Regions from separate parts of the Actimicrobium sp. CCC2.4 genome, predicted to be linked through region 1. Evidence: predicted binding sites of a transcription regulator. Region 1 holds the regulator's gene; each other region holds the start of a gene.
What was found. The regulator FliA, encoded in region 1, starts transcription of late flagellar genes. The targets are predictions, from matches to a motif close to CTAAAGTTTNNNNNNNNNNNGCCGNTA.
Positions count from the first base shown of each region.

Region 2: flgM (flagellar biosynthesis anti-sigma factor FlgM) is a predicted target of FliA. The motif match lies at 3,576-3,602, and genes of this name have one in related genera.
Region 3: RHM62_RS13350 (flagellin) is a predicted target of FliA. The motif match lies at 7,291-7,317, and genes of this name have one in related genera.

Region 1 covers NZ_CP133777.1:1,694,660-1,705,530, forward strand. The annotation lists gene flhB (flagellar biosynthesis protein FlhB) at 1-680, shown strand, start outside; gene flhA (flagellar biosynthesis protein FlhA) at 985-3,069, shown strand; gene flhF (flagellar biosynthesis protein FlhF) at 3,066-4,397, shown strand; gene RHM62_RS07880 (antiactivator of flagellar biosynthesis FleN protein) at 4,390-5,214, shown strand; gene RHM62_RS07885 (RNA polymerase sigma factor FliA) at 5,245-5,979, shown strand; gene RHM62_RS07890 (flagellar motor protein) at 5,961-6,701, shown strand; gene motD (flagellar motor protein MotD) at 6,708-7,520, shown strand; gene RHM62_RS07900 (glycine zipper 2TM domain-containing protein) at 7,659-7,877, shown strand; gene RHM62_RS07905 (DUF2237 domain-containing protein) at 7,903-8,298, opposite strand; gene pepF (oligoendopeptidase F) at 8,451-10,316, shown strand; gene RHM62_RS07915 (DNA cytosine methyltransferase) at 10,402-10,871, shown strand, end outside.
Region 2 covers NZ_CP133777.1:2,699,021-2,709,891, forward strand. The annotation lists gene flgE (flagellar hook protein FlgE) at 1-1,088, opposite strand, end outside; gene RHM62_RS12345 (flagellar hook assembly protein FlgD) at 1,122-1,796, opposite strand; gene flgC (flagellar basal body rod protein FlgC) at 1,814-2,221, opposite strand; gene flgB (flagellar basal body rod protein FlgB) at 2,227-2,679, opposite strand; gene flgA (flagellar basal body P-ring formation chaperone FlgA) at 2,851-3,543, shown strand; gene flgM (flagellar biosynthesis anti-sigma factor FlgM) at 3,651-3,950, shown strand; gene RHM62_RS12370 (flagellar protein FlgN) at 3,953-4,420, shown strand; gene RHM62_RS12375 (c-type cytochrome) at 4,479-5,054, opposite strand; gene RHM62_RS12380 (pyrroloquinoline quinone-dependent dehydrogenase) at 5,133-6,857, opposite strand; gene RHM62_RS12385 (ankyrin repeat domain-containing protein) at 7,170-7,823, shown strand; gene RHM62_RS12390 (hypothetical protein) at 8,007-8,309, shown strand; gene RHM62_RS12395 (PaaI family thioesterase) at 8,442-8,966, opposite strand; gene RHM62_RS12400 (MarR family winged helix-turn-helix transcriptional regulator) at 9,097-9,555, shown strand; gene RHM62_RS12405 (MFS transporter) at 9,539-10,762, shown strand; gene RHM62_RS12410 (hypothetical protein) at 10,863-10,871, shown strand, end outside.
Region 3 covers NZ_CP133777.1:2,915,398-2,926,268, forward strand. The annotation lists gene RHM62_RS13315 (response regulator) at 1-118, opposite strand, end outside; gene RHM62_RS13320 (hypothetical protein) at 314-1,375, shown strand; gene RHM62_RS13325 (YnfA family protein) at 1,473-1,823, opposite strand; gene RHM62_RS13330 (glutathione S-transferase family protein) at 2,008-2,649, shown strand; gene RHM62_RS19070 (ATP-binding protein) at 2,674-3,492, opposite strand; partial or broken gene RHM62_RS19075 (MHYT domain-containing protein) at 3,640-5,043, opposite strand; partial or broken gene RHM62_RS13340 (GntP family permease) at 5,477-5,815, opposite strand; gene RHM62_RS13345 (hypothetical protein) at 6,059-6,787, shown strand; gene RHM62_RS13350 (flagellin) at 7,423-8,913, shown strand; gene RHM62_RS13355 (flagellar protein FlaG) at 9,014-9,397, shown strand; gene fliD (flagellar filament capping protein FliD) at 9,419-10,871, shown strand, end outside.

The DNA of each region.
Region 1 (10,871 bases):
TCATCGTCGGATCGATTGCCTATCTCGTGATGCGCAGCGAGATCGATGAAGTGCTCGGATTGATGGTCGAGCCGGCCGAGGCGGGCAGCATGCATATGGCGAAGCTGCTGTTCGTGACCTACATGTTGATCGTCATGGGGCTGGTCCTGATTGCGGCGGTCGACGCGCCGTATCAGATGTGGAGCTACGCCAAGAAGATGATGATGACGCGCCAGGAAGTGCGCCAGGAAGCCAAGGAATCCGAGGGTAATCCCGAAATCAAGGCCAAGATCCGTGCCCAGCAACGCGAAATGGCGCGACGCCGGATGATGTCCGAAGTCCCGACTGCCGACGTCGTCGTGACCAACCCGACGCACTATGCGGTAGCGCTGCGATACACCGACGGCAAGATGGGGGCGCCGCAAGTCGTCGCCAAGGGTGCCGATGCGGTCGCGGCCAGGATTCGCGAACTGGCAGTGGCCAACAACGTGCCGTTGCTCGAAGCGCCGCCACTGGCGCGGGCGCTGTTCAAACATGTCGAACTCGGCGATGCGATCCCCGAGACCTTGTACACGGCGGTGGCCGAAGTGCTGGCTTACGTCTTTCAGTTGAAAGCCTATAAAAATCAGGGCGGCGATCGCCCCGAAAAGCCAAAGGATATCGATGTGCCGGCTGGGCTTGATCCGCTTGAAGGCAGTTGATTGGGGCGATGAATTGACTCTGGAATAATTGACTCTGACCCTATTTGATATTTAATAAATCAACTCTGACCCTAATTTTTTTCTGTTTTTAATTCGACTCTGACCCTATTTGATATTTAATAAATCGACTCTGACCCCAATTCGGTTTCGGTCGTGTTCATTGTGTGCAGATTGCGAATACGCTCTGCTTTCCCCTCTTGTTCGCTGGATGGTGTTTCTTCCCTTGGCGCAATAATCTGTTCCATCTGGGGAGTTGCTTTCATGTCGATGGCAACGCCGATCCAGCTGATACCGGATTCGCACAATGAACAGCTTGAAATTGCCACTCTGGATGAGCGGTCCGAACAGCAAGGCGATTGCCGCACCGATCATCATCATGATGCTGCTGTCGATGATGATCCTGCCGCTGCCGGCGTTCGTGCTGGATATCTTTTTCAGTTTCAATATTGCGCTGTCGATCATCGTGTTGCTGACCGCTTTGTACACGGTGCGGCCGCTTGATTTCATGGCGTTTCCGACTGTGCTGCTGGTCAGTACGATGCTGCGGCTGTCGCTCAATGTGGCGTCGACCCGGGTCGTGCTGACCGAAGGGCATACCGGTCCGGATGCCGCCGGCAAGGTGATCGAGGCGTTTGGTCATTTTCTGATCGGCGGCAATTACACCGTCGGTATCGTGGTCTTCATCATCCTGACCATCATCAATTTCACCGTCGTCACCAAGGGTGCAGGCCGGATCGCTGAAGTCGGCGCGCGCTTTGCACTCGATGCGATGCCCGGTAAGCAGATGGCGATCGACGCTGACCTCAATGCCGGATTGATCGCCGAACCCGAAGCCAAACGGCGCCGCACCGAAGTCGCGCAGGAAGCCGAGTTCTACGGTGCCATGGACGGTGCTTCCAAATACGTGCGCGGCGATGCCGTCGCCGGCATCATCGTGACGGTCATCAACATCGTCGGCGGTTTGCTGGTCGGCCTGCTGCAGCACGACATGGGTTTCGCCGCGGCCCTCAAAAACTACACGTTGCTGGCTATCGGTGACGGCCTGGTCGCGCAGATTCCATCGCTGATCATTTCGACCGCTGCCGGTGTGGTGGTCTCGCGCGTGGCCAGCGATGTCGATATCGGTAGCCAGCTGGTCAACCAGTTGTTCGCCAAACCGCAAGTGCTGTACATCACCGGTGGCATCATTGGCGGCATGGGACTGATACCCGGCATGCCGCACGTGGCGTTCATTTTCTTGGGTGCGTTGCTGGCTGCGGCCGGGCACGCTGCTTCCAAGCGCAATGCTGCCCCGGCCGAAGCCGTCGCCGAACCGGTTGCTGCCGCCGCGCCGGTCGAGAACGAAGAAGCCACCTGGCAAGACATCGTGCCGGTCGACATGCTGGGCCTCGAAGTCGGTTATCGCCTGATCCCGCTGGTCGACAAGACCCAGAGTGGCGACCTGCTCAAGCGCATCAAGGGCATCCGCAAAAAATTCGCGCAGGAGGTCGGTTTTCTGTCGCCGCCCGTCCATATCCGCGACAACCTGGAGCTCAAGCCATCGTCGTACCGGATCACGCTCAAGGGTGTCGAAGTCGGCACCGGCGAAGCCCATACCGGTCAGTTCCTGGCGATCAATCCGGGCATGGTTACCGGCACGCTGGCCGGCGCACCGACCACCGATCCGGCCTTCGGGCTGCCGGCTGTGTGGATCGATGCCGCAATGCGCGAGCAGGCCCAGACCATGGGCTACACCGTGGTTGATGCCGGCACCGTGGTCGCGACGCACCTCAACCATCTGATCACGTCGCATGCGGCCGAGCTGCTCGGTCGCCAGGAAGTCCAGCAATTGCTCGACCACCTCGCCAAGGAAATGCCGAAGCTGGTCGAAGATCTGGTGCCGAAAATGGTGTCGATCTCGACGCTGCAAAAAGTCTTGCAGAATCTGCTCAATGAAGGCGTCCACATCCGCGACATGCGCACCATCATCGAATGCCTGGCCGAGCAGTCATCGCAGGTGCAGGAAGCCAACGAGCTGACCGCGCTGGTACGGATCGCACTGGGCCGGGCCATCGTCCAGGATATTTTCCCCGGGACCAACGAGCTGTCGGTCATGGCGCTGGATAACCGGCTGGAACGCTTGCTGATGCAGGCGCTGCAGGCCAGTGGTCCGGATGGTGCCGGCATCGAGCCTGGCCTGGCCGATACCTTGCAATACCAGACCCAGCAAGCAGCCCAGCATCAGGAGCAGCTCGGTCTGACGCCGGTGCTGCTGGTGCCGGCGCCGTTGCGGGCGCTGCTGTCGCGCTTCCTGCGCCGCGCACTGCCGCAGCTCAAAGTCCTGTCGCACGCCGAATTACCCGATACAAAGACGATTAAAGTCACCAGCCTGGTTGGAGCTCAAGCATGAACGTGAAAAAATTCACCGCAAGCAGTTCGCGCGATGCACTGCGTCAAGTCCGTGAAGCACTTGGTCCGGATGCCGTGATCCTGTCGAACCGCAACATTAATGGCCTCGTCGAAATCCTGGCGCTGGCCAGCGAAGACATGTCGTCGCTGGCCGCGCCGGTGATCGAGAAGGAAACACTGGCCGCGCAAGTCGCCTTGCCGGCGCAGGAGGCGACGATGCTGTCAGCCTTCGCCAAGCGGCGCACCGAATTCAAGGCCGATACCGACCAGGCGTCCGGCCTGGCCGGCGCACTGGAGCAGTCGCAACAGTCGCGCGATGCCCGTGTTCCCGAGCCGGCTGCGCCCATCAGCGTGCTGCGTGAGATGGCAGAAATGATGAACGAGTTGCGCTCGATGCGGACCATGATGGAGTCGCAGTTTTCCGAGTTGTCGTGGTCGTCGCAGCAAAAGCGCGAGCCGGTAAAAGCCGTGATCCTGCGCGAATTGCTGGCCGCCGGATTCAGTGCCAGCCTGTCGCGTTACCTGATCGAAAACCTGCCGGCCGGTGGCACGGCTGCTGCCGGCATGAGCTGGATCAAGACCGTCATGGCGCGCAACATCAATGCGATTGCCGATGAAAGCGCGATGCTCGAGCAGGGCGGTGTGTTTGCCCTGGTCGGCCCGACCGGTGTCGGCAAAACCACCACGACCGCCAAGCTGGCAGCCCGCTGCGTGATGCGTCACGGTCCCGGCAAGCTGGCCCTGATCACCACCGATGGCTATCGTATCGGCGGCTACGAGCAGCTGCGCATCTACGGCAAGATCCTTGGCGTGATGGTGCATTCGGTCAAGGACGAGTCGGACCTGCGCATCGCCCTCGATGAACTCAAAAATAAACATACGGTGCTCATCGATACGGTTGGTGTCAGCCAGCGCGACCACATGGTGACCGAACAGGTCGCGATGCTGCAGGGTGCGGGTTCGCGCGTCAAGCGGCTGCTGTGCCTCAATGCCACCTCGACCGGCGAGACCTTGAATGAAGTCGTGCGTGCCTATCAGGGCAGCGGGCTGGCTGGTTGCGTGATGACCAAGCTCGATGAAGCCGCCACCATCGGCAGCGTGCTTGATGTCGTGATCCGCCAGAAGCTCAACCTGTTTTATGTCGCCAACGGCCAGCGCGTGCCGGAAGATCTGCACGTCGCCAACAAGCAGTATCTGGTCGACCGCGCCTTCAAGCTCAAGCGCGAAAGCAAGCCGTTCCAGTTCACCGATGCCGAATTGCCGCTGGTGATGGGTGGTACCACCCGCGCCTCGAATGACAAGTCTCTGCGCGAGGTGCACCTTGGCTAGTTTTTCCACCGACCAGGCCGAAGGCTTGCGTCGCATGCTGGCAGGGCCGAAGCCACGCGTTGTCAGTTTTGTCTCCGCACTCGGTACCGAAGAAAAATCCGGCACGCTGGTCAACCTGGCTGCCTCGCTCACACGCACGGGCAGCGACGTGCTGCTGCTCGATGCCTGTTCAGCGTCGAACGGACTGGCCAACCGGCTCGGTGCGGCGCGCGCGGCAACGCTGATGCAAGTGGCGCGGCAGGAGCGCGGCCTCAATGAAGTCGTGCAAACACTGGCGCAGGGTTTTGGCGTCGCCACGCTGGCGCGTGAGAATTTGCGCAGCGCGATGCAGGACGTCGACCAGGCCCGGCGTCTGTCAAATGCGTTCGGCGTATTGGCGACCCAGCATGACATCGTGTTAGTCGATGCCGAGCTCGACGGCGATGACAGTTTTGTGTTGCCTGCCATGCGGCGTGGCGAGATTGTCGTGCAGGTGTCAAGCAGCGGTAGCTCGATCACGGCGGCGTATGCGATCATCAAGCGCTTGAGCGCGCAACTGGGTCGCCGGCCGTTCGGTATTCTGGTCACTGGTGCCAGCGAGCGCGAAGCGCAGCAGGTGTTTGCCAACATGGCGCAGGCGGCCAGCCGTTACCTGGCACTGGAACTGACGTCGATCGGATCGGTGCCGGTCGACGCTGACCTCAAGCGCGCCGCGCAACTGGGCCGGTCGGTCATCGATGCGTTCCCGATGGCGCTGGCCTCGGTGGCATTTCGCCGGTTGGCCGGTCAGTTTGCCGGCGGGGAGTCCGGTGGCGCGGGCATGCCCGAATTCGCCTGACCAGCGTCATTACAAGATTCTTGGAGTTTCATGTACACACCTAGCGGAAAATCGGACAAGAACGATCTGCTGGTCCAGCACGCCCCGCTGGTCAAGCGGCTCGCGCATCAGATGAAAGCGAAACTGCCGCCCAGTGTGGAAGTCGACGATCTGATCCAGGCCGGCATGATCGGCCTGTTCGACGCCATCAACCGCTACGAAGACACGCACGGCGCGCAGTTCGAAACCTATGCAGTACAGCGCATTCGCGGTTCGATGCTCGACGAATTGCGCAGCAGCGACTGGCTGCCGCGCAGCATGCGCCAGAACATGCGCAAGATCGAAGTGGCGATGCAGGCCTTGCAGCAAAAGCTGGGTCGTGCACCGCTCGAAGCCGAAGTCGCCAGGCACATGAAGCTGTCGCTGGCCGAGTACCAGAATCTGCTCGGCGAGGGCGGTGGCCATCAGCTGGTGTACTACGAGGATTTCCATGACAGCTCCGAAGGCAACGAGCATTTTCTGGATCGCTATTGCACCGACCTGTCTGACAATCCGCTGCAGGCCCTGCTCAATGCCGGCTTTCGTGATGCCGTCATCCGTGCCATCGAAGCCTTGCCCGAGCGCGAAAAAATCCTGATGGGCCTGTACTACGAACAGGAAATGAACCTCAAGGAAATCGGTGCCGTGCTCGGTGTTACCGAGTCCCGTATCTCGCAACTGCATAGCCAGGCGATCGCCCGGATGCGCGCTTTCCTCAGGGAGAAAACATGGACTGGGGTAGCGTAGCCGGGCTGGTCCTGGCATTGCTCGGCATTCTGGTCGGGCAATTGCTGGAAGGCGGCAGACTGGGTTCGCTGGTGCAGCCGACCGCGTTCGTCATCGTGATGGTCGGCACCTTCGGGGCAGTGCTGCTGCAGAGCGGCTGGCCGACGGTCAAGCGCGGCCTGCGCATGGCTGGTGCCGCCTTCCGCAACCAGCCGGACCTGCATCGCCTGCACGCCGCCGATGTCGCGATGTGGAGCCAGACCGCGCGCCGCGAAGGCTTGCTGAGCCTGGAGCGCTTCATGGATAACAGTGACGATCCCTTCATCACCAAAGGCTTGCGTCTGCTCACCGATGGCATCGATCCGTACAAGCTGCGCGAAATTCTCGGCATCGAGATCAGCAGCTACGAAACACGCGAGCGCAAGGCCGCGCGCATCTGGGATGCGGCCGGCGGCTATGCCCCGACCATCGGCATCCTCGGGGCCGTGCTGGGCCTGATCCACGTGATGGAAAACCTGTCCGATCCGAGCCGGCTCGGTGCCGGTATCGCCGTCGCGTTTGTCGCCACGATCTACGGGGTCGGGCTGGCCAACCTGGTGTTCCTGCCGATAGGCGGCAAGCTCAAGAGCGCCGTCAACGACGAAGTCACGCGCCTGGAAATGCTGGCCGACGCCTTCTGCTGCATCGCCGCCGGTGACAATCCGATCTCGATCGAGGAACGCATGAAAGCCTACGAGCGCTAGCCCGTGATGAACAAATACCGCGAACCGCCCAGCCCGACCGCGCGCAGCCGCAAGCACTTCGACGACGACGCCCCCAGCCATGACCGCTGGCTGATTTCGTATGCCGATTTCATTACGTTGCTGTTTGCGTTCTTTGTCGTGATGTACGCGATTTCATCGGTCAACAATGGCAAGTACCGGGTGCTGTCGAATTCGCTGGGTGCGGCTTTTGGCAGTGCGCCTATCCGCATCGTACCAACGGTGCCGGTCGAGCCGCCGTCGGTGCTGCCGGGCCGTCCGCCAGCGGCCGAGCGGCAGCGCATCGAATTGCTGCGACGTGAAAAAGAAAGCATGACCAGCATCGCGCGCGACATCCTCAATGTGCTGTCGCCGCTGATCAGTTCGGGCAAAGTGCGGGTCACGCAGACCAGTCGTGGCGTGAGCGTCGAGATCAATGCCAGTGTGTTGTTCGCCCCCGGCGAAGCGAGCCTCACGAGCGAATCCGGCGCGGCATTGAGCGCGATCGCGCAAGTGCTCAGCCAGGATACCCACGCGATCCAGATCGAAGGGCATACCGACAATCTGCCGATCGGCAACGCCACGTTTCCATCGAATTGGGAATTGTCGAGCGTGCGTGCCAGCAGCGTGGTGCGCCTGTTCGCCAATAACGGCATTGCCGGCAATCGCCTGACAGCCGTCGGTCACGGATCGAACAAACCTGTCGGCAGCAACGACACACCGGAAGGACGGGTGCGTAATCGCCGCGTCGAGGTGTTGATTCTGGCGACCTTGCCGGAGGTCGTGACGGAAGTGCCGCTGCCGGCCGGGACTGCGCCCTAGCCGGTAGTGCCTATGTTCGGTAGCGAACGGAACTTTTGCTTTCCGGTTGCTAAGATGCGAATAAGCAATGGGCCGGATGAATCTGCATCAGCAGCCGTCACTGTCGGCCCGTTCCTCACCAGACTAGAGGATCACACCATGACAACCATCACAAAAAAATTGATCGCGCTTTCATGCGCTTCGGCCATTCTGATTTCGCTGGGCGGCTGCGCCGGTATGTCCAATCGTGACAAAAACACGGCAGCCGGTGCCGGCATCGGCGGTGTCGCCGGTGCGGTCCTGACCGGCGGCAGCGCCATCGGTACCGTCGGCGGTGCCGCTGTCGGTGGCGTGATTGGTAATCAAGTCGGCAAATAAGCCTTCCGGCAAGGCATCACTTGGCTCACGCCAGGTCGGTGCCGATATGTGCAAAGCGCTCCAGTTCGTCGAAGGTGACGACCTGGAGCGCTTTGCTATGGGTGCTCTCGAGCACGACCAGCGGTGCGGCACCGGCCGCGAACGCTTCTTTCCAGCGCAGCGCGCACAGGCACCACTGGTCGCCCGGTTTCAGTCCGGGAAAGCGCCATTGCGGTTGCGGCGTCGACAGGTCATTGCCGCGCGCCTTGCTGAAGGCGAGAAATTCGGCCGTCATCACCGCGCAGATCACGTGGGTGCCGATATCCTCATCGTTGGTCTTGCAGCAGCCATCCCGAAAATAGCCGGTCAACGGATCGAACGAGCAGGGCACCAGCGGTTCGCCAAGGACGTTGCGGGCGGGTTCTGTGCGGAGTGTGGTCATGTGTGTTTCCTGATCTGGTAAAGGATGCGAGCGCATCAGATTAACAGGTGTAACCCGGGGGCGACGGGTGCCGCGAACTGCTAAGCTACAGCGCGCCTGCGGGCTACTGTCCGCAATTCCCATTTACTGTCATTTTTCCGGAGTCGCCGATCATGTTCAAACGCATCCTGCGCCTGTTGCCTGGCTTGCCTGTCTTGTTACTGGCTGCCAGTTCCGCCAGCGCCGCCACCGACGCGTTCAATCCACGCTGGAACCTCGCCGACCTGTACCCGTCGGCTGCTGCCTGGCAAGCCGATGCCGCCAAGGCCGATACGCAGATCACTACCTTTGCCAATTGCCGCGGTCATCTCGGCGACAATGTGCGGCGCTTTCGCCAGTGCCTGGAATTGCGTGCCGATCTTGACAAGCGCTACGACCGGCTGGCGCTGTATGCCAACGAATTCCATGCCGAAGATACCGGCAACACGGCAGGCCTCGAACTGACCCAGCAAGCCGAGGTACTGGGCTCCCGGCTGGAAGAAAGCGGGTCGTTCTTTCGTCCGGAACTGCTCCAGCTGGGAGCGAAAAAAATCAACGGCTTCCTGCATGCCGACAAGGCGCTGGCGATCTTCCGGCATCCGATCGACAACCTGCTGCGCGCCGTACCGCACACGCTGGACGCCAAAGGCGAAGCGCTGATTGCGACCTACGGGCTGGCTGGCAATAGCGCGCAATCGGTGTATTCGATTTTGACGAATGCCGATATGCCGTGGCCGAAAGTGACGCTGTCCGATGGTCAGGAAGTCACGCTCGACCAGTCCGGCTACACCCGCTATCGCGGCGTCGATAACCGTGCCGACCGCAGCAAAGTGTTCGACGCGTTCTGGGGCAAATGGCATGAATTCGAGCGCACGTTTGGCGTGACTTTCTACGAGAAGCTGAAAAAAGACACGGTCGACGCGAAGGTGCGCAACTATCCCGATTCGATCACCAAGGCGCTCGATGCCAACAAGATTCCGGTCGCGGTCTACGACACGCTGATCGCGCAGACCAATGCCAACCTGCCGACGCTGCATCGCTATTTCCGCTTGCGCGCCAAACTGCTCGGCATCACCGACATGGGGTATCACGACATCTACCCGCCGCTGGTCAAGGGCGACTTCACGTATCCGATCGCGCAAGGCAATGCCCTGATGCTGGCGGCCGTCAAACCGCTTGGTGACGACTACGTCAAGGCCCTCGAAAAAGGCGTGGCGAGCCGCTGGATGGACGTCTATCCGCGTGCCCGCAAATTGTCCGGCGCGCACATGGCGGGCGACGCCTACGATGTCCACCCGTACATCCTGCTGAACTACAACGATGACTATGAATCAGTCTCGACGCTGGCCCACGAGTGGGGCCACGGCATGCATACGGTGCTGGCCAATCAGGCGCAGCCGTATGTGACGGCGAGCTATCCGATCTTCACCGCCGAAATCGCCTCGACCACCAACGAAAGCCTGCTGCTGGCGCACATGCTGGCAGTATCGAAAAGCGATGACGAGCGCTTGCTCTACCTCGGTTCGGCGCTGGAAAGTTTGCGCGGCACCTTCTTCCGGCAGGCGATGTTTGCCGAATTCGAACGGGATGTTCATGCCCGCGTCGACAAGGGCGAATCGCTGACCGGCGCAGGCCTGACCAAAGTCTACGGCGACATCCTGCGCCGCTATCACGGCGACAAGGACGGCATCGTCCACATCGATGACCAGGTCGCCATCGAATGGGCTTACATCCCGCATTTCTACAATTCGTTTTACGTGTTCCAGTACGCGACGTCGATTGCCGCCGGCTCGCTGTTTGCCGATGCGATCCTGAAGGGTGAGCAGGGTGCGCGCGAGCGCTACCTGAACGTCCTCAAGGCCGGCAGCTCGGCGTATCCGTACGAGCTGGTCAAGGCTGCTGGCGTTGACCTCGCGACGCCCGCGCCGTATCAGGCGGTGGTGGCGCGGATGAACCGGATCATGGACGAGATCGAGACGATTGTGGCGCGGCGCAAGTGAGACGGGAGCTGAGCGGGAAGGCGACACTTTACGTCTCTTAACCGTGCTGGCGATACTGACAGAGCGGTATCGCGAAACCTGTGATTTGGCACCCGATACCGACCTTGCCTCCGATGAAAACAGGGGAAAGCCCGCTACAATGTCGGCCATGTCCCTACTCATTCCTTCCCTCGACTACCCGTCCGTCAGCCCTTCAACAGGTAGCGCGCCGGCACCGTCGCACAGCCCGGGTACGCTTAAAAAGCAAGCCCGTCACGCCTATCTCGAGTTCTTCGCCGGTAGCGGATTGGTCGCTCAGGGCTTGAAAACCATGTTCAAGCCCATCTGGGCGAACGACATCGATGCAAAAAAAGCGGCGGTCTACACCGCCAATCACACCGGAGAGCATTTTCACCTCGGGTCCATTGCCGACGTGGCCGGCAAGGATTTGCCGGCGGCGGTACTGGCCTGGGCTTCGTTCCCGTGCCAGGACCTGTCCCTCGCAGGATTGGCCGGAGGTATTCATGGTAAGCGCAGCGGTCTTGTCTGGGAGTGGCTACGGATCATTGACGAGAT
Region 2 (10,871 bases), 1.0 Mb from region 1:
GACGATTGCAGCACGCCAAGGTTGCCGGAGTTCGGCGTACCGACCAGCGGTCCGCCCGACGCTGCAGTCTCGGTCCAGACGTTGTTGCCGAGGTTTTGCAAGCCATTCGGGTTGGTGAAGTTCGACAGCACGACTTGTCCCAGCGTGGCCGATTTGCCGTTGGTGTAGCGACCGGTGATGACGCCGTCGGCGCCGGTGGCGAAACCGGACAGTTTGCCTGAGGTATAGCCGTTCTGGCTCTGGGTATTGAGACCAAAGGTCGAGCCGAATTGGGTTGTACCGGTCAAGTCAAAATTGAACGACAGCGAACTGGCACCCGGCGTGGTCGCGGGTGTGAGAACGGCAACAAACGGCTGCGGCGTCGTCAACCCGCCATCGGTATTGAATGTCAGCGCCCCCACCAGCGGCGTCACCAGCGGATTGCCGTCCGCCGTGCCATACACATCCCAGGTACTGGCCGTCGGCGACGATTTCACGAAATACGATTGCACCACATGCGAATTGCCCAGCGAATCGAACACCGACACCGACGTCGAGCGGTTGTAGGTGAGCGGATCGGTCGCGCTAAAAGGCGATTTTGTTGGTACCGTCTCACGCGAATCCAGATTCACCAGCAACTTGACTTCGGTCGTCATCTTCGGTGCCAGGTCAGCCGTATTGATAACCAGGTTCGAGGGGGTACCGGTGGCCAGCACGCCGGCTGCCGAGACGCCGAAGCCGGTCAGATGCGATCCCTTCGAATTGACAATGCCGCCATCTTTATCAAGTTGAAACTGACCATTGCGGCTGTAGGTAATCGCGCCGCCGGTGCTGAGCCGGAAAAAGCCGCCGCCGTTGATGGCCAGATCGAGCGGATTATTCGATGCCGTGACGTTACCTTGCGTGAATTGCTGCGCCACGGTCGCCACGCTGGTGCCGATGCCGACTTGCGATGCACCACCGCCGGTGAGCGAACTGGCATACACATCGGCGAACTGGGCTTGCGCGCTCTTGAAGCCGACGGTACTGGAATTGGCCACGTTGTTGCCGGTAACTTCGAGACTCTTGGAAGCGGCGTTCAGACCGCTCAAACCTTGCTGGAAACCCATGTTGTACTCCCTGAAATTGGTTTGAACGACTGATTAAAGAATCTGGCGCACATCGGTCATGCCGATTGCGCCCAGGTTCGTGACATTGAGCTTGACGCCGGCGGCACTGGTCGAGACGCTCGATACCTGGCCAAACGCGAGTGCGGTGGCGCTGACCGCAGCGGTGCCGGCAGAGGCGGCAACATCAAAGGTATACGCGCCATCGGCGGCCTTGCTGCCGTCGTCTTTCACGCCATCCCAGGCCAGTGCCAGTGTGCCGGCATCTTTGGCACCAAGGTCAATGGTATGCACTGCCACGCCATTGATATCACGAACCGTGACCTTGACTTTTTCGGCCGGGGCCGCCAGGTCAACACCAAAGACGGCATTGCCGGACGCCAGTGCCATCTGCTTGCCCGGTGCCAGCACGCCATGACCGATCATGCCGGCAGCCTGCACGGCCGAGCCGGATTGCTGGCTGGCGATCATCGATTCAAGCGTGGTGTTCATTTTGTCGATACCGCTGACGGTCGACAGTTGCGCCAACTGGCTGGTGACCTGCGCGTTATCGAGCGGATTGAGCGGATCCTGGTTTTTCATTTGCGTGACCAGCAATTTCATGAAGCGGTCTTGCGTCGCGCTGGCGCTGGTGCTGGCGGCGGACGCCGCAGACGGATTCATGGCGGCCAGCAAGGCTGGGGAAGCGACATTATTGGCGATGGTGGTCATCTGGTATCCCGGGAAGTTTACTGACCGATGGTCAGGGTTTTCAACAGCAGCGTCTTGGCTGCATTCATGGTTTCGACATTGGTCTGGTAAGAGCGCGAGGCCGAGATCATGTTGACCATTTCCTCGACCACATTGACGTTGGGCATGGCGACGTAGCCCTTTTCATCGGCCTGCGGATGTTTCGGGTCGTACACCAGCCGCGGTGCCGCCGTGTCTTCGAGTACCTTGTCGACCTTGACGCCGCTGGCGGCAGCATCGCCACCCACCGGCACTGCACTGAACACGACCTGCTTGGCCTTGTAGACCTGGCCGGTCGAACTGGTGGTGCTGTCGGCGTTGGCGATGTTCGAGGCCACCACATTGAGTCGCTGGGCCTGGGCACTCATGGCCGATCCGGCCACATTAAAAATACTGAACAAAGACATGATAATTACCCTTGTATGGCGCTAAGCATGCTCTTGATCTGGCCGCTGATCATCGTAATACCGGCTTCGTAACGGATCGCGTTATCGGCGAAAGCGTTGCGCTCGGCATCCATGTCGACGGTATTGCCATCGACCGCACCTTGCTGGATATTTCGATAAAGCAACGGTACGCCGTTCACGCCGCTGTTGCCACCATGGCCTGATTTGGCAGACAAATGCGTCGTCGAGGTGCGTGCCAGCTCGGCCGGCTGCACCGCTGCCGTCGCCATCGCTGTCCCGGTGGCGGCGCCGCTGCGGGCCAGTGCGGATTTCATGGCGCTATTGAAGTCGATGTCGCGCGCCTTGTAATTCGGCGTGTCCGCGTTGGCGATGTTTGATGCAATTAATTGCTGTCGCTGTCCGCGCAGGTTCAGGGCGGTTTCGTTGAAGCGCAGGTAGTCGTCCAGTTTTCCGATCATGGCACTCTCCGTTATGCAGGCCGATTCGATACAGGTCTTTCACACATTCGATAATACGGACGCCGCAGTGGTACTAATCAGGCGATCAGATCAACGAAATCTGCTCTGTTTGGCGCTTGGCACATCTTGCTGGTCGTTACTATCAAGGCTGATCTCAACACACTGATTGCCATGAAAACCCTGCTCGTTGCACTCGCCTGCCTGCTATCACTGCCTGCTACCGCGCAGATCCTGGCCCCGCGCCAGGATCCGGCCACCATCCGCACGACGGTCGAGCAGTTCCTGCGCGGCCAGTCGGCCGGATCACCCGGTGAAGTCACGATCACGGTCGGCCAGCTTGATGCCCGCATGAATCTGCCAGCCTGCCCGGTTCCTGAAGCCTTCCTGCCGGCAGGCAGCCGGGTCTGGGGCAAGACCAGTGTTGGCGTGCGCTGTCTGGCACCATCGCCGTGGACCGTCTATGTGACTGCGCAGGTGAAGGTCATTGCCGACTATGTCGCCAGTGCCGCGCCGCTATCGCAAGGACAACTGGTCGGCCCCAATGACGTGATCCGCATGCGCGGCGACCTGACCGTGCTGCCGGCAGGTATCCTGACCGATCCGGCCCAGGCCATTGGCCGTACGATGGCGATGTCGGTTGGCATGGGCAGTCCGTTACGCACCGATGCACTGCGCATCCAGCAAGTCGTGCAGCAGGGACAGGCTGTCCGGCTGGTGTCGAGCGGGCCGGGTTTTTCGGTTGCCACCGAAGGACGGGCTCTCAACAATGCGGCAGAAGGCCAGATTGCGCAGGCAAGGACGGCGGCAGGACAAGTCGTCAGCGGAGTGGCACGGGCCGGCGGCTACGTGGATGTGACCTATTGATCATTTTTTTATGGCCACCAGCAAATAAAACACTCAAGTAATTTTTGCTTCTGCCGTAACAAGGTCATGACACGGGGTGATGTGCCCCGACCCACCAAGGAAACATCGTGAAAATAGATGACTCTTTCAAGAAAACCGGCGCTGTCGGTGTCTCGACGACACCTGCCAAGGCCAGTTCAAGCAAAGGCGCTGAAAAAACTGAGGCAGTGAACACCGCTGCCACGTCGGACAGCGTAAAAATTTCAGCACAAGCGCAGGCATTGGGCGGTACGAGTACGTTCGATGTCAAGAAAGTCAATGAAATCAAGGCAGCCATCGCCAGCGGTACTTTTCAGGTCAATCCTGAAAAGGTCGCCAACGGCCTGATCGATACCGTCAAGGATCTGCTGTCATCACGCAAGGGATAATCATGGTTACGCTCGCTTCGGATCCTTCCACCAGCCTGGCCGAGGAGCAGCAAGTGACAAGCGCACTGCTGCTCCTGCTGCAGCAGGAGCAGGGAAAGCTGATCGAAGCCAGCATCGTCGGATTACCGGAACTGATCCAGGCCAAGGCAGAGGCGGTGACGCGACTGACTATCCTGACCAGGGCACGCCATGCACTGCTCGCCGTCGCCGGCTTTACCGCCAGCGAGAGTGGCATGCGCGACTGGGTCGCTGCGCAACAGCCGGCAGACACGCGATGGACCACCTTGCTGGCACTCGGTGCCGAAGCACGCGAAATGAATCGCATCAATGGCATGCTAATCGGGCGCCACATGATGCGCAACCAGACCGAACTCAATATCCTGCAAGGCAAGACGCAGCGCAACAACCTGTATGGTGCCGACGGTCAGTCAACCGGCATGGGCCGGGGTCGCGGTCTCGCGGTCGGATAAAAACCGCGGCAAACACCCGATAAAAAAAACGATGCGCCAGACGCATCGTTTTTTTTGATCAGTTCAAATTAGTCAGGTAGTGACCAAGGTTGATGATGTCTTCTGCGTTGAGCGACTTCGATACCGCAGACATGTTGCCCGCATCGTTGGTCCGCGTGTGCGCCTTGAAATCCGTCAATTGCTTGACCAGATAATCGTAGTGCTGGCCACTGAGTTTCGGAATCTCGTTCTGCCCTTTCATGCCACCCAGATGACACATCGAACAGAGGTTTTCTTCTGCCTTGATGAAGCCCAGCTTGACCCGCTCCGGATCTGGCTTGAAGTCAATGAGCACCGGCTTTTGTGCCGCAAAGTAAGCCGACAGGTTCTGCATGTCTTCCTTCGACAGGTTCGCTGCCATCGGTGACATCATCGGGTTGCTGCGCGCGCCCTCTTTGTAGTCCCGCAATTGCAAATACAGATAGCGGGCCGACTGGCCGGCCAGTACCGGGAACATCGACACCGTTGAGTTGCCGTTGACGCCGTGGCATGCCACGCAGGTCTGGGCCTTTTCCTGACCGGCGGCGATGTCGGCCGCCTGCACAGGCAATACGGCAGCGGTAAAAAGTACTAGCAGTAACTGCTTTAACGTCATGGTAATTCCTGTCCAAAATAGAAAAAGAGGCCGCGCAGTGCGACCTCTTTCATGTCCATCGATGTTCGCTACGTCAGATTACAGACCGAACACGAACACGCTATTGCCACGCTTGAAGTCCATTTGCGAATTGCCACCGACAGCCACGGCAATGTACTGCTTGCCATTGACGGCGTAGGACACCGGCGGTGCATTGACACCGGCACCGCACTGGAAGCGCCACAGCACTTTGCCTGTCTTGGCATCGTAGGCGTTGAACCAGCCATTGCCTTCACCGGCGAAGACCAGGTTGCCGGCTGTCGCCAGCGCGCCACCGATCATTGGCTGCGGTGTCTTGGTTTGCCAGGCGATCTTGCCGGTATCGATATTAACGGCGGTCACATTGCCCCATTGCTCTTCGCCGACAGCGTTCTTGAACGCGCCGCCCAGCCACAATTTACCGTTCGGATACTTGGACTCTTCGACGTGGTACGTCATTGGCTGATGCAAGTTCAACGCATACGACATGCGGTTACTGGCGCTGTAAGCCATTGGCGACCATTCGACACCACCATTGGCACCCGGCAGCATGCGTGCACCGGTTGCCGTTGGCAGAACCCACATGTTTTCTTGCGGGACCATGGCTTCCGAGAAGCGGATCAGTTCGCCGTTGCTGCGGTCATGCACGTACACATGGCCGGTTTTTCCACCGTGGATCACGCCCGGAATCATCTTGCCGTTCTTGTCCTTGACGTCGACCAGGATAGGCGGGCTCACGGCATCGAGGTCCCAGACATCATGGGCGATGTACTGGTAATGCCATTTGTACTTACCGGTATCGAGGTCGATGGCGACCATCGAGTCAGTGTAGAGGTTGTCGCCGGGACGCTCGGCACCGTACAGGTCAGGTGATGGATTGCCGACCACGAAAAATGCCGTCTTGGTTGCGCGATCAATCGATGGAGCCATCCAGACGCCACCGCCAAGGGTATTGTAGAAATCGGATTTTTTGGCGAACGCTGCTTTTTCGGCAGGGATGTCACGGTGCATGTCGCGACCGGTGGCATCCTTGGTTGCCCAGACGCCTTCATGGCCTTTTTCAGGAATTGTATTGAAGGTCCAGACCAGCTTGCCGCTCTCGGCATCGAAGGCTTTGACGAAACCACGGATACCGTATTCGCCACCGTTGGTGCCGATCAGAACCTTACCGTCAACGACAACCGGTGCCATCGTTTCGCTGTAGCCTTTTTCAGGATCAGCGATTTCGGTTTCCCACAGCAGTTTGCCGGTCTTGGCATCGAGCGCAACCATCTTGGCATCGAGCGTACCCATGAAGACCTTGCCGCCGGAGACAGCCACACCCTTGTTGTTCGGTCCGCAGCAGAACGTCGTGACCGGACCCATTTTGTGCTTGAAGTGCCAGTACTCGATACCGGTGATGGCATCGATGGCGTAGACGTGGTTATACGAAGTGGTCAGGAACATGACGCCATTGACTACCACCGGCGCGGTTTCCATCGACTCGACAACAGCGGTCTGAAACACGAACTTCGGCTTGAGCGTGGCAACGTTCTTGGTGTTGATCTGGGCTGACGGGTAGAAACGGGTCTGGCCGTAATCGCCATTGGTCTGCAGCCAGTTCGCCGTGTCCTTGGCCGCGCCATCGAGCATGGCCTGCGTGACCGGACCGAGCGCTTTCGACATGTCAGGCGCCTTGATGCCGGCCCCGCCCTGAATTTCCTGTGCATTGCCGGCGGTGCTGGCTGCCAGCGTGAACGCTGCAATTGCCAGATGGCCGATCAATTTATTGCCTTGAATTGCCATTGTCTCTCTCCGTGTAGGGTTGCCTGGGGCAACCGATTCGTACCGTTTATTGTTCTATGGTGTTATCCCGGGAACCGGAGACATGTTTTATATTAAAAAGTTCCCTACTCATTGGTAGCGCAATCGCATAGTATCTCGTTGGCACGAATTTGCAACATAACAAACCATAAATTTATTCGCCGGGAATAGCTGCTTCCCGCATGCCACATAGCCTGAGCCGGTATTTACGATCGCGACTAAGCAAGTCGACGCCTTCCAAATATTGGCACAACAGAACCATAACTATTCACCATTAGTCACCTGAGACCGGCCATGTCCACACTCCGCACTGTTTGTTTTCCCTTCATTTTTGCAGCCTTGTGCTGCAGCGCCCAAGCCGCTGACAACCGCGCCGAACTCAACTTGCAGACGCTGACTGCCGCCCGCACCGGCAATCTGAAACTGTTCCAGCAACTGATCGACCAGGGTGCATCGCCCGATACACGTAACCGCATCGGCGATTCGATCCTGATCACCGCGATCAAGAACGACCGGTTCGATATCGTCAAACGGGCCATCGAACTGGGTGCCAATATCGACCTGGCCAATACCGCCAAAGTCACGCCCTTGATGGCGGCGGCGTTCCATGGTCGTGCAGATGCTGCCCGTTTGCTGCTCGATAAAAATGCCGACATCAACGCCGTTGACCGGCTCAATAAGACCGCAATGGTCTATGCCGCCGGCAATGGTCAGACCGCGATCGTTGACATGCTGCTGGCCAAGGGCATCCAGCCGAACGCCACCTACCCGAACCAGTTGACCGCACTGATGTGGGCCGGTGCCTTCGGCCATCTCGCAACCGTGAAAATGCTGATGGAACATGGTGCGGATGCGAACCTGCTCGACAATCGCGGCAAATCGGTGCTGGTGATGGCGCAGGAAAACGACCATCCGGAAGTCGTGAAATTGTTGCAAGGCACTCGCTAACCGAACGAGCGGGCGCGGCACGGCACGGCCGGCAGCGCCCGGCACCAGAGAGGTGATTGGAAAATATCAACGGTTTGCCAGATAAATGAAAACTACCGCACCTCTAAGTGATGTGGCGCACATTCGGGTGTTGACGAACTGGGCAGACTATAGTTGTTTCAACAACTGAAGGATATTTACCTCATGAGTGCTCACGCTTCCAACGCCGCCAATTTTCAGGATCAATCCTACAATCCGGACAATTTGCTCAATACGCTGATCCAGAAACTCGAGATCAAGAATGATGCTGCGCTGTCACGCGCACTCGAGGTCGCACCGCCCGTCATCAGCAAGATCCGCCATCGTCGCTTGCCGGTCGGCGCATCGCTACTGATTCGTATGCATGAAGTCGCCGATCTGTCGATTGCCGAACTGCGCGCACTGATGGGAGATCGCCGCAGCAAGTACCGGGTAAGCGGTGTGCGGATGCCGTCAGCGCGAGGCTAAAAAGTAGAGATACCCGGAGGGCCGACGCAACGATCGGCCTCTCAATGCATCACCACGATCGTAAGGGGAGGCGCAACTTACTCCTCAGACTTCGTTCGTCTCCTCCCCGTCACCTGCCCCACCTCTTCTGATTCAGATCGCAAATACCAGACAAGTCGTCGTCGCAAACGCATACAACCTGCCCTGTGCATCGGTAATGCGTCCCTCGGCAATCGCGGTCTGGCCGCCGACATGGACCGTCTTGCCTTCGGCCCGCACCGGACCGATCTTGTCGGTGATGGCGCGGATGTAATTGATCTTCAACTCCAGCGTCGTGTAACCCTTACCGGCCGGCAGCATCGAATGCACCGCACAGCCAACGCAGGAGTCAAGCAAGGTCGCGGCATAGCCACCATGCACACTGCCCAGCGGATTGTAATGCTGCGCGCCGGGCGTGCCCTGGAAGACCATCCGGCCCGGCTCCCAGCAAATCGGCACAAAACCCATCAGTGCCCCGATCGGTACTGACGGCAATACGCCATCACCGATCGCCTGCAAAAATTCCAGGCCACTACGTTCGCGCAACTGCGCCATGCTCGAGACGCCGGGGCCGGCAAGTCGAACCCGCGCGGCCTGTTCATCCTCCAGCCAGGAGTGCAGGAGGCTGTCGTTACTCATCATGTTGTTCCTTGAAATAGATCGTCGATAGTCAGTTGCCCTGCCAGATACCACTGGCAGTTTATGTGCATATGCACTATATTCGATTCCGTCCGCTCAACGGCATAAAAATTCACAACCGGCACTCCCGATGACACTCCTCTCCGCTCCAGGCTGCACCTGCTTCGCGCTGCGTCGACTGACCCGCACGGTATCGCGGCTCTACGATTTGCACATGGCCGGCGTTGGCCTGAAGACCACGCAATTCTCCCTGCTTAAACATGTCGCTGCCGGTTCGCAGCCGATGGCGCAACTGGCCCTGCACCTGTCGACCGATCGCACGACGCTGACCCGTAACCTGAAACCCCTGCTCGAAGCCGGCTGGGTAACGCTGACGCCAGGTGCCGATGCCCGCCAGCGCATCGTGACCCTGACCGAGTCGGGTCAGGCCAAAGTCATCGGTGCCAAACTGGCCTGGCAAGCCGCGCAACTTGAGCTCGAACGCACGCTCGGCCCCGAACTGATCCACGCATTGCACGGCGATACCGCCAGTGCCATGCAGTTACTGACGCCATTGCTCGAAGAAAAATCCCATGCCAACCACGCCTGACATGTCACCCCGCGGTGCCTGGATCCTGATGCTGGCCGCCAGCGCCATCCTGATGATTACGATGGGCGCGCGCCTGACGACCGGCCTGTTCATGTCGCCGATCAATACGTCGACCGGACTGGGCATCGTCTCGATCAGTTTCGCGCTGGCCATCGGCCAGTTCGTCTGGGGCGCGGCACAACCGGTGTTTGGCATCATCGCCGACAAATACGGTACACCCAAGGTGATCATTGCCGGTGCGCTGATGCTGGCAACCGGCCTGGCCATCACACCGTTCATGTCAAGCCAGTGGGGCCTGATGTTGAGCATGGGATTACTCAGTGCGGCCGGCGCCGGTGCCGGCAGTTTCTCTATCCTGATCGGTGCCACTGCACAGTCGCTGCCGCCACAACGGCGCGCCTTTGCCGCCGGCTTCATCAATGCCGGCGGGTCGCTGGGGCAGTTTATTTTTGCCCCGCTGATGCAAGCAATCATCAGCTCGGCCGGCTGGGTGATGGCCATGTTCACGATGGCCGCAACCACGCTGCTGACGATTCCATTGGCTATCCCTTTGCGGAAAAAAAAGGTGATCAACGCGACAGCCAGCGCGCCCATCACCGAGATCGGACTGGGCCGGCAAGTGCGACTGGCCATGCGCGACCGCAGCTACCTGTGCCTGCATGCGGGCTTTTTTACCTGCGGCTTCCACATCGCGTTCCTCGTCACCCATTTGCCGGGGGAAGTTGCGCTCTGCAACCTGGCAGCCGGTGTCTCGGCAACGGCGCTGGCGCTGATCGGCCTGTTCAATATTGTCGGCAGCCTGTCGGCGGGTGCACTGGGGTCGCGTTTCCGGATGAAGTACCTGCTGGTGGCGATGTATGCCAGCCGCGCGGTGATCATCGCGGTCTATTTGCTGGCACCCAAGAATGCCTGGACCTTCTATATTTTTGCCGCTGCACTTGGCCTGACCTGGCTGGCCACCGTGCCACCAACCGCCGGACTGGTTGGCAAACTGTTCGGCATGCGTTACCTGGCAACGCTGTTCGGCCTGACGCTGCTGTCACATCAGATCGGCGGTTTTTTTGGCGCATGGCTGGGCGGCCTGGCCATGGAGCGCTTCGGCAATTACAACTGGATGTGGTACGCCGATATCGTACTGGCGCTGGCGGCCGCGCTGGTCAACCTGCCGATACGGGAAGCCCCGCTGTCAGTACCCGTTCCGGTGTAAGCAGGAATTGTTGACTGTTGGTGACTTGCTGCTTGAATATCAGCTGTCATCGACGCTATTATCGAATCCTCTTCGCACGGTACGAACTCGATCGGACACCATGAATTTA
Region 3 (10,871 bases), 1.2 Mb from region 1:
GGGCCAGCAGTCCGCTATTGCCGTCTGCAACGACATCGACCGTATGGCCCTCGTGTTGCAATCCTTGCGCGACACTATCGCGCAGCATCGCATCGTCTTCGATATAGAGCAGGCGCACTTAATCATTCCCGGTGAATGGATCCATAACCCGCTAAATTTTAGCCCCCACGTCGTGTCTGGCTGCGTGCGCTGGCACCCGTAACAACATTTAGTTACGCGATAGTAGCGTTACTTGTATTCAAGTTCTCGATCGTGCACGTTAGTTACCCGCCCCCTGCCAATCGACAGTCACTGTCCCTATCGAAAGCGTCCCTTGAAAACCCTCTTGTTTGCCATCGCCGTATTGCTAACCGGATGCGCGACCGCACCGACCTACGTGAGCCGACAGCCGCCACAAGTCATCTACCAGGTGCCGCTGCCGCAGCAAGTTAGCACCGTCTACCTTGATCCGCCGCTCTATCAGCCTCCGCCGGTCAGGGTGCTATGGGCACCGCCGCCGATGCGAGTTGACATCATCCCCTTTCAGCCCAACCCCGAGGCAATCTGGACCGGTGGTTACTGGGTCTGGCAAGGCAACTGGGTCTGGGCCCACGGACGCTGGGCTGCGCCACCGCAACCGGGCTACGGCTGGATCAATCCGTACTACGAAAACCGGGGCGGCTCCGTTATCTTTATCAATGGCTTCTGGGCCGCGCCGGGCGTGACGTTCGTACAGCCAGCTCCCACTCTTTTTATCGATATGGCCGTGATCGGCCGCGGCGTCATTGCCGGTCCGCGACCGATCGGTCCGCAAGGCATCTTTGTGCCGCCGCCACCGGGTTCGCGCATCGGCCTGATCGTGCCGGCACCACTGGGCACTGCCCCGGCTGTCGTCATCAATGCACCCGCGGTCATCAATGAAGGCATGCGTATCCATACCAACACGACGAACGTCAATAATGTCAACAACAGCGTCAATAACAGCGTCACCAATGTCAGGAATGTGACCAACATCAGCAACATCATCGTCGCTCCCGCCAGTGCAACGGCCAACGGCCAGGCCGTCAATACGACCGTTGCCCCCCAAGCACATCTGGTAGCGGCAATGCCAGCCCCGACCCGACCGCTGCCACTGGTTCCGGCGATGCCTCCTGCCGCCGTCCGCCAGCCCAATCCGTTCCAGTCGCCCGTGCAGATGCCGCCACCGGTGATGCAAGTCCGCACGCCGGCGCTACCGCAATCAGTGGCTCCGCCGGTGCCGCAAGCTATCGAGAAACATGTCCCGCGTGCCCGCCCGGATGATCATCCGACGCAGGCCGCACCGGTGCCGAAGCGGGACTACGACAAAAAAGAACACAAAAATCGCGAAGATGGCAAGCCGAACGACCGGAGTTAGGCACTGGTGCCGGGTGACTATGCTTAGATGTAATCCGCACTTCCCGGGCATATGGACCGGGCGCGGCGCTGACTCACTGGAGCCTGAGGTAGTCCTGTCAAGCTAGAGGTGGGGTCGGAAGCTGCGGCTGCAGCGCGATGACAGCCATGCCGAGCAGCGCAATCGCTGCGCCGGCGATATCCCAGCGCGTGAGCGCAACGCCATCGACGAAGCGCAGCCAGAGCAACGCCACGGCGATATACATGCCGCCGTAGGCGGCATAAGTGCGTCCTGCGGCTGCCGGATGCCAGGTTAGCAGCCAGGCAAATAGCGCCAGCGACATCGCGGCCGGCACCAGTAGCCAAGCCGTGCGGTCTTGCCTGACGACCAGCCACGGCAAATAGCAGCCGACGATTTCGGCCACGGCGGTAACGGCGAACAGCGCCACGATGTTGAAGAAGGGCAGCATGGCGTCCTGAAAAAGTAAGCACCCGTTGACGGGACAACAGGCTGGATCAAGCGGACTCAAGCGGCATCGCCAGACCACGGTCAGGCCAATGAAAACCGCTTACCGTACACTGAGCGACCTGTCTGCCGGCACCAACCCGGTCGCACCGCCCCGCGATCATGCATCATAACCTGCGAGTCACGCCATGCTAACGATCCACCACCTCGGCAAATCCCAATCGGAGCGCATCATCTGGCTCTGCGAAGAACTCGGCCTGCCCTACCAACTCCAGCATTACCAGCGCGATACCGTCACCATGCTGGCACCGCCGGAACTGGCCCGACTCCATCCGCTCGGTGCCGCGCCGGTGATCACCGAAGGCGAGCTGGTGCTGGCCGAATCGGGAGCCATCATGCAATACCTGCTGGCGCGGCATGACAACCAAGGCCTCGCACTAGCGCCGACCGATCCGGCATTTGCCGATTACCTGTACTGGCTAAACTTCGCCAACGGTAACCTGCAACCAAACATGGGGCGCTCGATGTTGCTGCGCAAACTGGACCTGGCGACCGACAACCCGGTTTTGGCTGCGCAAAATGGCCGGCTCGGACGCGTGCTTGATCTCGTCGAAATCCGCCTCGGTAGCAACGACTATCTTGCCGGCAGTGCGTTCAGCGCGGCCGATATCATGCTGGTGTTTTCGCTGACCACGATGCGCATCTTCCTGCCCTACACCTTGTCACCCTACCCGCGCATCCTCGCCTACCTGCAACGGATAGGCGCACGCGCGGCCTACCAGCGGGCAATGCACCGGGGCGATCCGGGCATGGTACCGATGCTGACCTGACCGGTCCGGCTCGCTGACACCGGATTAACGGCCCTCACCGGTGCTGTCGTCGCGCCCGGCAATGCACCGGGCCATGATCTGCTTGAGTTCTTCGAAGAGGATGGGCTTGGACAGGTAGTCATCCATCCCGACCGCCAGGCAGCGCTCGCGGTCACCCTGCATCGCATTGGCGGTCATCGCCACAATCGTCATCCGGTGCGCACTCGCCTGCTCGCCGGCACGGATCAGGCGCGTCGCCTCAAAACCATCCATCACCGGCATCTGGCAATCCATCAGAACAACGGCGTAACGATGCAGCGCCAGCATCGACAATGCTTCCTTGCCGTGGCACGCGATGTGCGTGGCGTATCCGAGCCGCGCCAACTGCCGCGTCGCCACGGCCTGGTTGATCGGATTATCCTCGACCACCAGCACCCGTTCGCCGGGACGACACTGCACGACAGGCGCGGGCGTCTGCAGCGGCTGCGCCGAACGCGGCAAGTCGGGCGCGGTGTCGAGCGGCAGCTCCGTCCAGAACGTCGAGCCCTGACCGGGAATGCTCTCGAAGCCAATCGATCCGCCCATCAGGACGACCAGCCGTTTCGTGATCGACAGACCCAGACCGGTGCCGCCATATTTGCGCGTGATCGAGCCATCGATCTGGTGAAACGGAATGAACAGATCGGCGGCATTTTTTTTGTCGATGCCGATCCCGCTATCGCGCACGGCAAAACGGATCCCTGTCTGCACGCCACCCGACAACACCGGCCTGACGCACAGGGTAACCGTCCCAGTGGCCGTGAATTTGATCGCATTGCCCAGCAAGTTCAGCAGGATCTGGCGCAGCCTGCCTGCATCCCCCATGACCCGCACCGGCAACGCCGGATCGATCGTGCAGGTCAGCACCAGGCCTTTGTCACTCGCCTTGGTGGCGAGCACCTCGATGCATCCGGTCACGGTGGCGGGCAGCGCAAACGCCATTGATTCGACGGTCAGCTTGCCCGCTTCGATGCGGGAAAAATCGAGAATGTCATTGATCACGTTGAGCAGCGAATCGGCTGATGTCTCGATGATCCTGGCGAACTCGCGTTGCCGGGCATCGAGCCGCGTGTCGATCAACAGCGACGTCATGCCGATGATGCCGTTCATCGGCGTGCGGATCTCGTGACTCATTGTCGACAGGAACACGCTCTTGGCCGCATTGGCTTGCTCGGCGACGGTCTTTGCGGCGCGCAGCTCTTCCTTGATCCGGTGCCGCTGGCTGATGTCAAAAATCACGCCATCGACCCAGATGTCGTCGCTTTCATCGGCATGCAGGACACTGCCGCTTTCCCACACCTGCAGGAAGCTGCCGTTACGCTGCATCATCCGGTACTCGATTGTGTACCGTCCGGCGTTGGCAATAGCCTCACGCCAGGCCGAGATCACGTCCGGCTGATCATCCGGATGCACCAGCTCCAGCAAGTCATGCTGGCCCGCGAAAAATGTCGCGACCGGCCAGCCGCTCAGTGTTTCGATCCCATCGCTGACGAACAGCATGCTGCCACCCACCTGACGACGGAATGCCGCACCCGGCAGGTTGGTCATGAACGACCGGTACTGGCGCTCGCGGTCGCGCAGGGTGTTGTGGAATAGCTGGCGGTAGCGCAGTAGTCCGTTGGCGATCAGGACAATGAGCGTCAGCGTGACCGTACCCAATGTGACCGCCACCGAAATGAAACCCGCCGATGCAGCCAGCAAGGGTTCATCCGAGACGGCAACGCCAATAAAGCGCGCCGCGAACATCCCCAACGTATGCATGCCGGCTATGGCCATACCCATCACCGTGCCGCTGATCAGCAGGTTGTGCCAGTTGCGCAGGCCGGTCGCGTTTTGCAGGCCAAAACGCACCCATAACGCGATCATCGCCAGCAGCACCGCGATCAGGATTGACGCTCCGAACCACCACGGATCGTAGCGCAGCAGTGGTGCCATCTGCATCGCCGCCATGCCGCTGTAATGCATCGTGCCGATGCCGGTGCCAACAAGGACGCCGCCGGCGATCAATTGCGACCCGTGGAGCGTGCGCTGCACGAGCAATTGCAGCGCGACCCACGACGCCGCAAGGCTTGGCAGTACCGACAGCAGCGTGAGCCGGACATCGTAGCTGACCGGCACGCACAGCCGGAACGCCAGCATGCCAATAAAATGCATGGCCCAGATACCGCCGCCCAACGCCAGCGCCCCCGAAAAAATGGCAACCTGGCGCTGCAGCGGCCGGTGCGACAGGCGGCCGATGCCGGCAATCTGCAACGCCATCGTCGACGTGAACACGGCAATCATCCACGACAGCCCGATGCGCCAGGGATCGTAGACGCCGTACAGCAACAGCGGCAGGTCGGTCACGTCGATCGTGAAGAAGGACAGGAAGTTCATGGCAGCGTCACGCGATGACGGAAACGACAGTGATTCCCGATCCGGCGCAACCGAAAAAGGTGACAACAAGGGATGGCACGCAAGATCATCGTTCAACGCAGGGACGAAATAGCATCATCGGAAAATCAGGCATGCGGTGACGCGCACACCATGAGCATTCCGAACAGTAGCAGCAAGCTTGCTGCCACTTTTTGTAGCATTTTTTATCGACTGCGGGCACCGCAACGCGCGACTTATCAAGGCGTTTCCCGGACGACAACCCTGCCCTGGCAATCACAACTCCAGCCATTGCGGGAGCAAGCCGCTCAGTCGCTGTCCAGCACCTGCAATATCAGACGATTCCGAACAGGTAATACGCGCCGATCACCACGAAGACTGCCGAAGTGGTAATCACCACCGTGACCATGAACACCATCCCGATCAGCCCCAGTCATGGCGCAGCCCGCGTGGTCGTCTTGAAGAAGGTGGTTGGAATGATGTTCTGGATTTGCGGCGTACCGGGCGGCGTGGCCATCGTGAACGTGAACGCCCTCAGTGCGATGATGGTGGCCGGTATCAGCCGTTTCGGGATATCGCCCTGACGGACCATCCCGGCAGCAAACGAATAGACGGCTACCACGACGACGAACAATGACACGTCGCCATAAGCCAGCAACGCGCAAACCATCACGATCGACAGGATGGTGCGCTGACGGCCGACCAGAGCAATGACGGCGGTGACAATGGATGTTGAAAAACCCGACAGCCCAATAACCTTGCCGAACACGACGGCGAACATGAGCAAAAGCAACGGAGACAATACGATCAAAAAATCCGGGTAAGGCGAACGGAACGGAGCGTCACGGGCCGCCAGACCACACCGCAGATTGACCAGGAAAAACCGGATAAGCGCAGAGCCGGTCCGTGACACTCCTTGCCCCCATGCGCAAGCCTGCACGATAATCGGCTCCCGATGAAGTCTTGCGGACCGGCATGTGGACCACCTGCAAGCGAGCTCTCGCAACAAAGGACATGAATGACCATCACCGAACTCCCGTTCCGGGCAAGCACCACGCAGGCCAGTCACTGGATGGCACAGCAAACCGGCACTCCCTGGGACTTGCCGCGCCTGCTTGAAAATGGCCTGATTCCGTACGTCTGGCTCGACTACGACGCCAGCCTGCCGGCGCTGTTCGGCGACGCCAACGGCGGCTACCCGGCACCGATCTTTTTTGAAGACGACACCCGCCGCCTCGCCGCCGGCAGCGACGATGTGCTGATCACCATCACCAAAGACGTCTACCGCATCGTCGCGCAGTTGCCGCCACCGGGACTGCGGCGTGAACTGCATGAACTGCGCTTTCTGAAGAAGGACCTGGAGCGACTGGCCGGCAAGCTCGAACGCGCCGCCGCTGCCGCGCTGCTGCCGCCACCGGAACCGGTCGCCTCCGCTGGCGCACAGGAATCGCAAGCCGGCATCTGCAAGGATCAAGTGCTGATTGCGTTTGCCAGTCTGCTGAAGATCAATCTGGAGCAGGCGCTGGATGGCGCCGGCGGGATATTTGGCGACGAGGGCGCGCGGGTCAAGGCCAGCACGAAAAAATCAAAGAAGAACGCAGTGTGGAATCCGGTCACGCTGGCGCTGGGCTTGAACGATGTGTACCGGGTGCCGATGGCCCAGCTGAAGCGGGCGTTCGGGACGCATGATTTTTTGCGGGAGTGGGACGAGGATTGGAAGCGGACGTTGGGGTTGCTGGGGAAGTAAATATCGGTGGTTGATGCCTCCCGATTACCGGGTATCGAAGCCGCAGAACACATCGAGGAAGCAGCCCGTAGGGTGCAATAACCGCAGGGCATTGCACCGGAAGGCTCCACGGAGTAGGGCATGTGCTAGCTAGCCTTGGCGATAGCAACCAGTCCATTCGGTGCAATGCCCTTCGGTTATTGCACCCTACGCGACTCGACAAAATAGCCTGCCCCAACGCCTCAAAGACCAGAGCAGAGCGACCGAAACCCCCTTCAACCTCGTTTTAAACGCCCTGCAGGTCAAATAAACTACGCCCATCGAAAAAAACGAAATAATTTTCGATAAATCTGCAAAGAACCACAGAACAACTTTCAAGCAATTGATTTGATACAGTTTTTTTTAAAAAAATGTGCGCCGTGCCAGTGGTAAAAATTATATTAAAGTTTTGACGAATCCAGCCGAAGGGGCGAACAGAAAAAAAGGGCGTTACCGGGCGAGCAGCATTTTTATCGTTGCCTACATTAAACTTTTTGGAGCACCTACCGATAAAGATTACAACAGCGGTTTGCATCCCTCCCACAGAGGGGAAACCAAAGTTGACCGGGCCTTCAAATAGCCAGCAGTCATCGACCCCTTAACTCAGGAGCACTACCATGGCCTCATTCATCAATACCAACCTTGCATCATTGAACGCTCAACGTAACCTGACCACCTCGCAATCCGGTCTGGCTACTTCGCTGCAACGCTTGTCGTCCGGTCTGCGGATCAACTCCGCAAAAGACGACGCCGCCGGCCTGGCAATTTCCGAGCGTCTGACTTCGCAGATCAATGGTTCCGATCAAGCTGGCCGCAACGCGAACGATGGCATCTCGCTGGCGCAAACCGCTGAGGGCGACCTGGCACAGATCGGTAACAACTTGCAGCGTATTCGTGAACTGGCTGTCCAGTCAGCCAACGGTTCGAACTCGGCATCGGATCGTGCTTCGATCAATAACGAATCCAAGTCACTGATTGCTGAAATCGACCGGGTCGCGTCCAACTCCTCGTTCAACGGCAACAAACTGCTCGATGGTTCGTTCACGTCCCAATCGTTTCAAATCGGCGCGAACGGTACCGCCAACGACCGTATTTCAATTGCATCAATTTCCAGCGCAAAAGCTAGCAGCCTGGGTGTCGGCTCAAGCTCAAGCTACTCGACAACACCCACCGCATCCGGCGCAGTGTCAAACAGCGCGGCGCTTACGCAAGGTGAACTGGCGTTGAACGGTTTCTCGGTAGGCGCTTCAGCGACCGATGGTGTTTCATTCACTTCCGGTACTTCGAGTGGCATAGCAATCGCAGCGGCAATCAATGCGATCAGTGGCGCAAGTGGTGTTACCGCATCGGTCGGCGCAACGACGACTACCGGCACTACAGTCACAGCTGCAGGCTTTGCCACAGCTATTGCCGATAATGACATTACGCTTAACGGAGTTAATCTGGGGCCGATCGCAGCTGCAGGGTCGATCGCAGAGCGTGGTGGTCAAGTTGCTGCGGCAGTGAATTCGAAATCATCGCAGACCGGAGTAACAGCAACATTCGATACAGCGACTGGCGCAGTTGCACTAAAGGCAACCGACGGACGAAACGTTACTCTTACAACAACCGCTAATGCAGCTGCAGTAGCAACAGGTTTGGGCAGCGGGGGAGCGACTACTGTAACCACGGGCTCAACAGTTTCGCTAAGCTCATCGAGTTCTGCAGGTATTACTGTGTCGGCACTTTCCGCAACCGCCGCAGCAAAGGCTGGTCAAACGATTGGCTTTACAGCTGCAACCGCAACAGCAGGTGCCGGCATTTCGTCCCTGAACCTCGATACAGCAGCGGGCGCGCAATCGGCACTGGCGACCATCGATTCGGCCCTTGCATCAATCAGCTCATCACGCGCTTCACTCGGTGCTGTGCAAAACCGGTTTGCTTCGGTTGTTTCGAGCCTGCAAACCACGTCGGAAAACTTGTCAGCTTCCCGTAGCCGGATTCAGGATACCGACTTCGCTTCGGAAACCGCCAAGCTGACCCGCGGCCAGATTCTGCAACAAGCTGGTACGGCCATGCTGGCCCAGGCCAATTCGCTGCCGAACGGTGTACTCTCGTTGCTGCGTTAAGCCACTGAGAGACGGTAAAAGTAGCGGTCCTTAGGGACCGCACTATCAGGACGGAAACCGGGAAACCGCTTTCCGTCTTCTAACTGAGAAGGGGAAAAAAATGGACATCACCGGACTATCGAGCGCACGACCAGCAGCGCCAGTCAGTGTTGATCAAACCCGTCTGGCAGCGCCGAGATCACCCGCCGTATCTGCCCCCGTTGTGGCAGACAATGGCATCAATGTGACGGCAACTACCACTGTCAAACCGGTGCCGCCTAGCGACATTGAGGTCGAACAATCGATCAAGGAAGTCAATAAATACCTGAAAGAGACGCTGAACGGCATCGAATTCAGCCAGGACAAAGACACCGGCCAGACACTGGTCAAAATCGTCGATACCACCAGCGGCAAGGTGATCCGGCAAATCCCGACAGCGCAAGCCGTCGAGATATCCAAAGACATCGGCAAGCTGCAAGGCCTGCTGATCAAAGACAAGGCATAACCTCGGACGAGGGCACACACCATGGCTATTTCCGCACCCGGTATTGGATCAAGTCTCGACGTCAATTCGATCGTCAGTCAGCTTGTAGCGATCGACCGCCAGCCGCTGACGACACTGGCGAAAAAACAGGCAAGTTTCCAGGCCAAGCTGTCAGCCATGGGCAGTGTCAAGAGTTCCCTTTCGTCTTTCCAGAGTGCGGTCAACGGGCTATCGGACATCACCAAGTTTCAGGCTGCTACCGTCAGTTCGTCAGATGCGACCGTAGCCTCGGCCAGCGGCAGTTCGATTGCCGTGCCGGGCACTTATTCATTGCAAGTGACTAGTCTGGCGCAGGCACAAAAACTGGTCGCGCCGGGTCAGCTCACTAGCAATACCGCCATCGGCAGCGGCACGCTGACGTTTGATTTCGGCACCATCAGCGGTGGTACTTCAGCTAGCGGTAAATATACCGGGTCGAGTTTCACAAGCAATGCCGCCGGGGTCAAAACCGTCACCATCGATGCGGGTAACAATACGCTGACCGGCATCCGCGATGCCATCAACGGTGCCAGCATCGGCGTGACGGCGACCATTCTCAATGATGGTGGCACGTCGCCTTACCGGTTGGTGCTGACCCAGGGCAGCACCGGGGTGAGCAACAGCATGAAGATTTCGGTCGGTGGCGATGCCGCCCTGTCGGCGTTGCTCGGCCAGGATCCTGCCGGCACGCAAGCGATGACCGAAAACCAGACCGCTGCCAATGCCTTGTTCTCGATTGACGGCATCGCCGTGTCGAAGACCTCGAATACCGTTACCGACGTGCTGCCGGGCGTGACGCTCAATTTGCTCGCCAAGACCGCAGCGGGCGCCAACGTGAACCTGACCGTGGCGCGCGATACCGCCGCCATCACCAATTCAGTCACGCAGTTTGTCAATGCCTTCAACCAGATTACGCAAACGCTGAACAATGTTTCGGCCTTCGATGCGACCACCAACACGGCGGCCGTGCTGAACGGCGATTCGTCGATCCGTTCGATCCAGTCCCAGATCCGCAATGTGCTCAATGCGCCTGTCGCCGGCGGCAACAGCGCGTATTCGATCCTGTCCGAGATCGGTGTCTCGCTACAAAAAACCGGTGGGCTGACGCTTGACAACACCAAGCTGCAGGCGGCTGTCAAGGACCACTATGCCGATATCGCCGGCCTGTTCGCTGCAGTCGGCAAGAGCACCGATAGCCAGGTGACCTACACGGCGGCAACCGCCAACACCAAGCCGGGCGCGTATGCAGTGAACATATCGCAGCTGGCCCGCCAGGGCAGCGCCGTCGGATTGAGCGCCGTCACCGGTGCCGGCAGCGCAAAAACGACCGGCTCGGCCGCCGCCAACCTTGTTGTCGATGGCAGCAATGATTCACTGACCGTCTTGCTTGATGGCGTCAGCACCAGTATTTCGCTGACGCAGCAAACCTATGCCACCGCCGCCGACCTGGCCACCG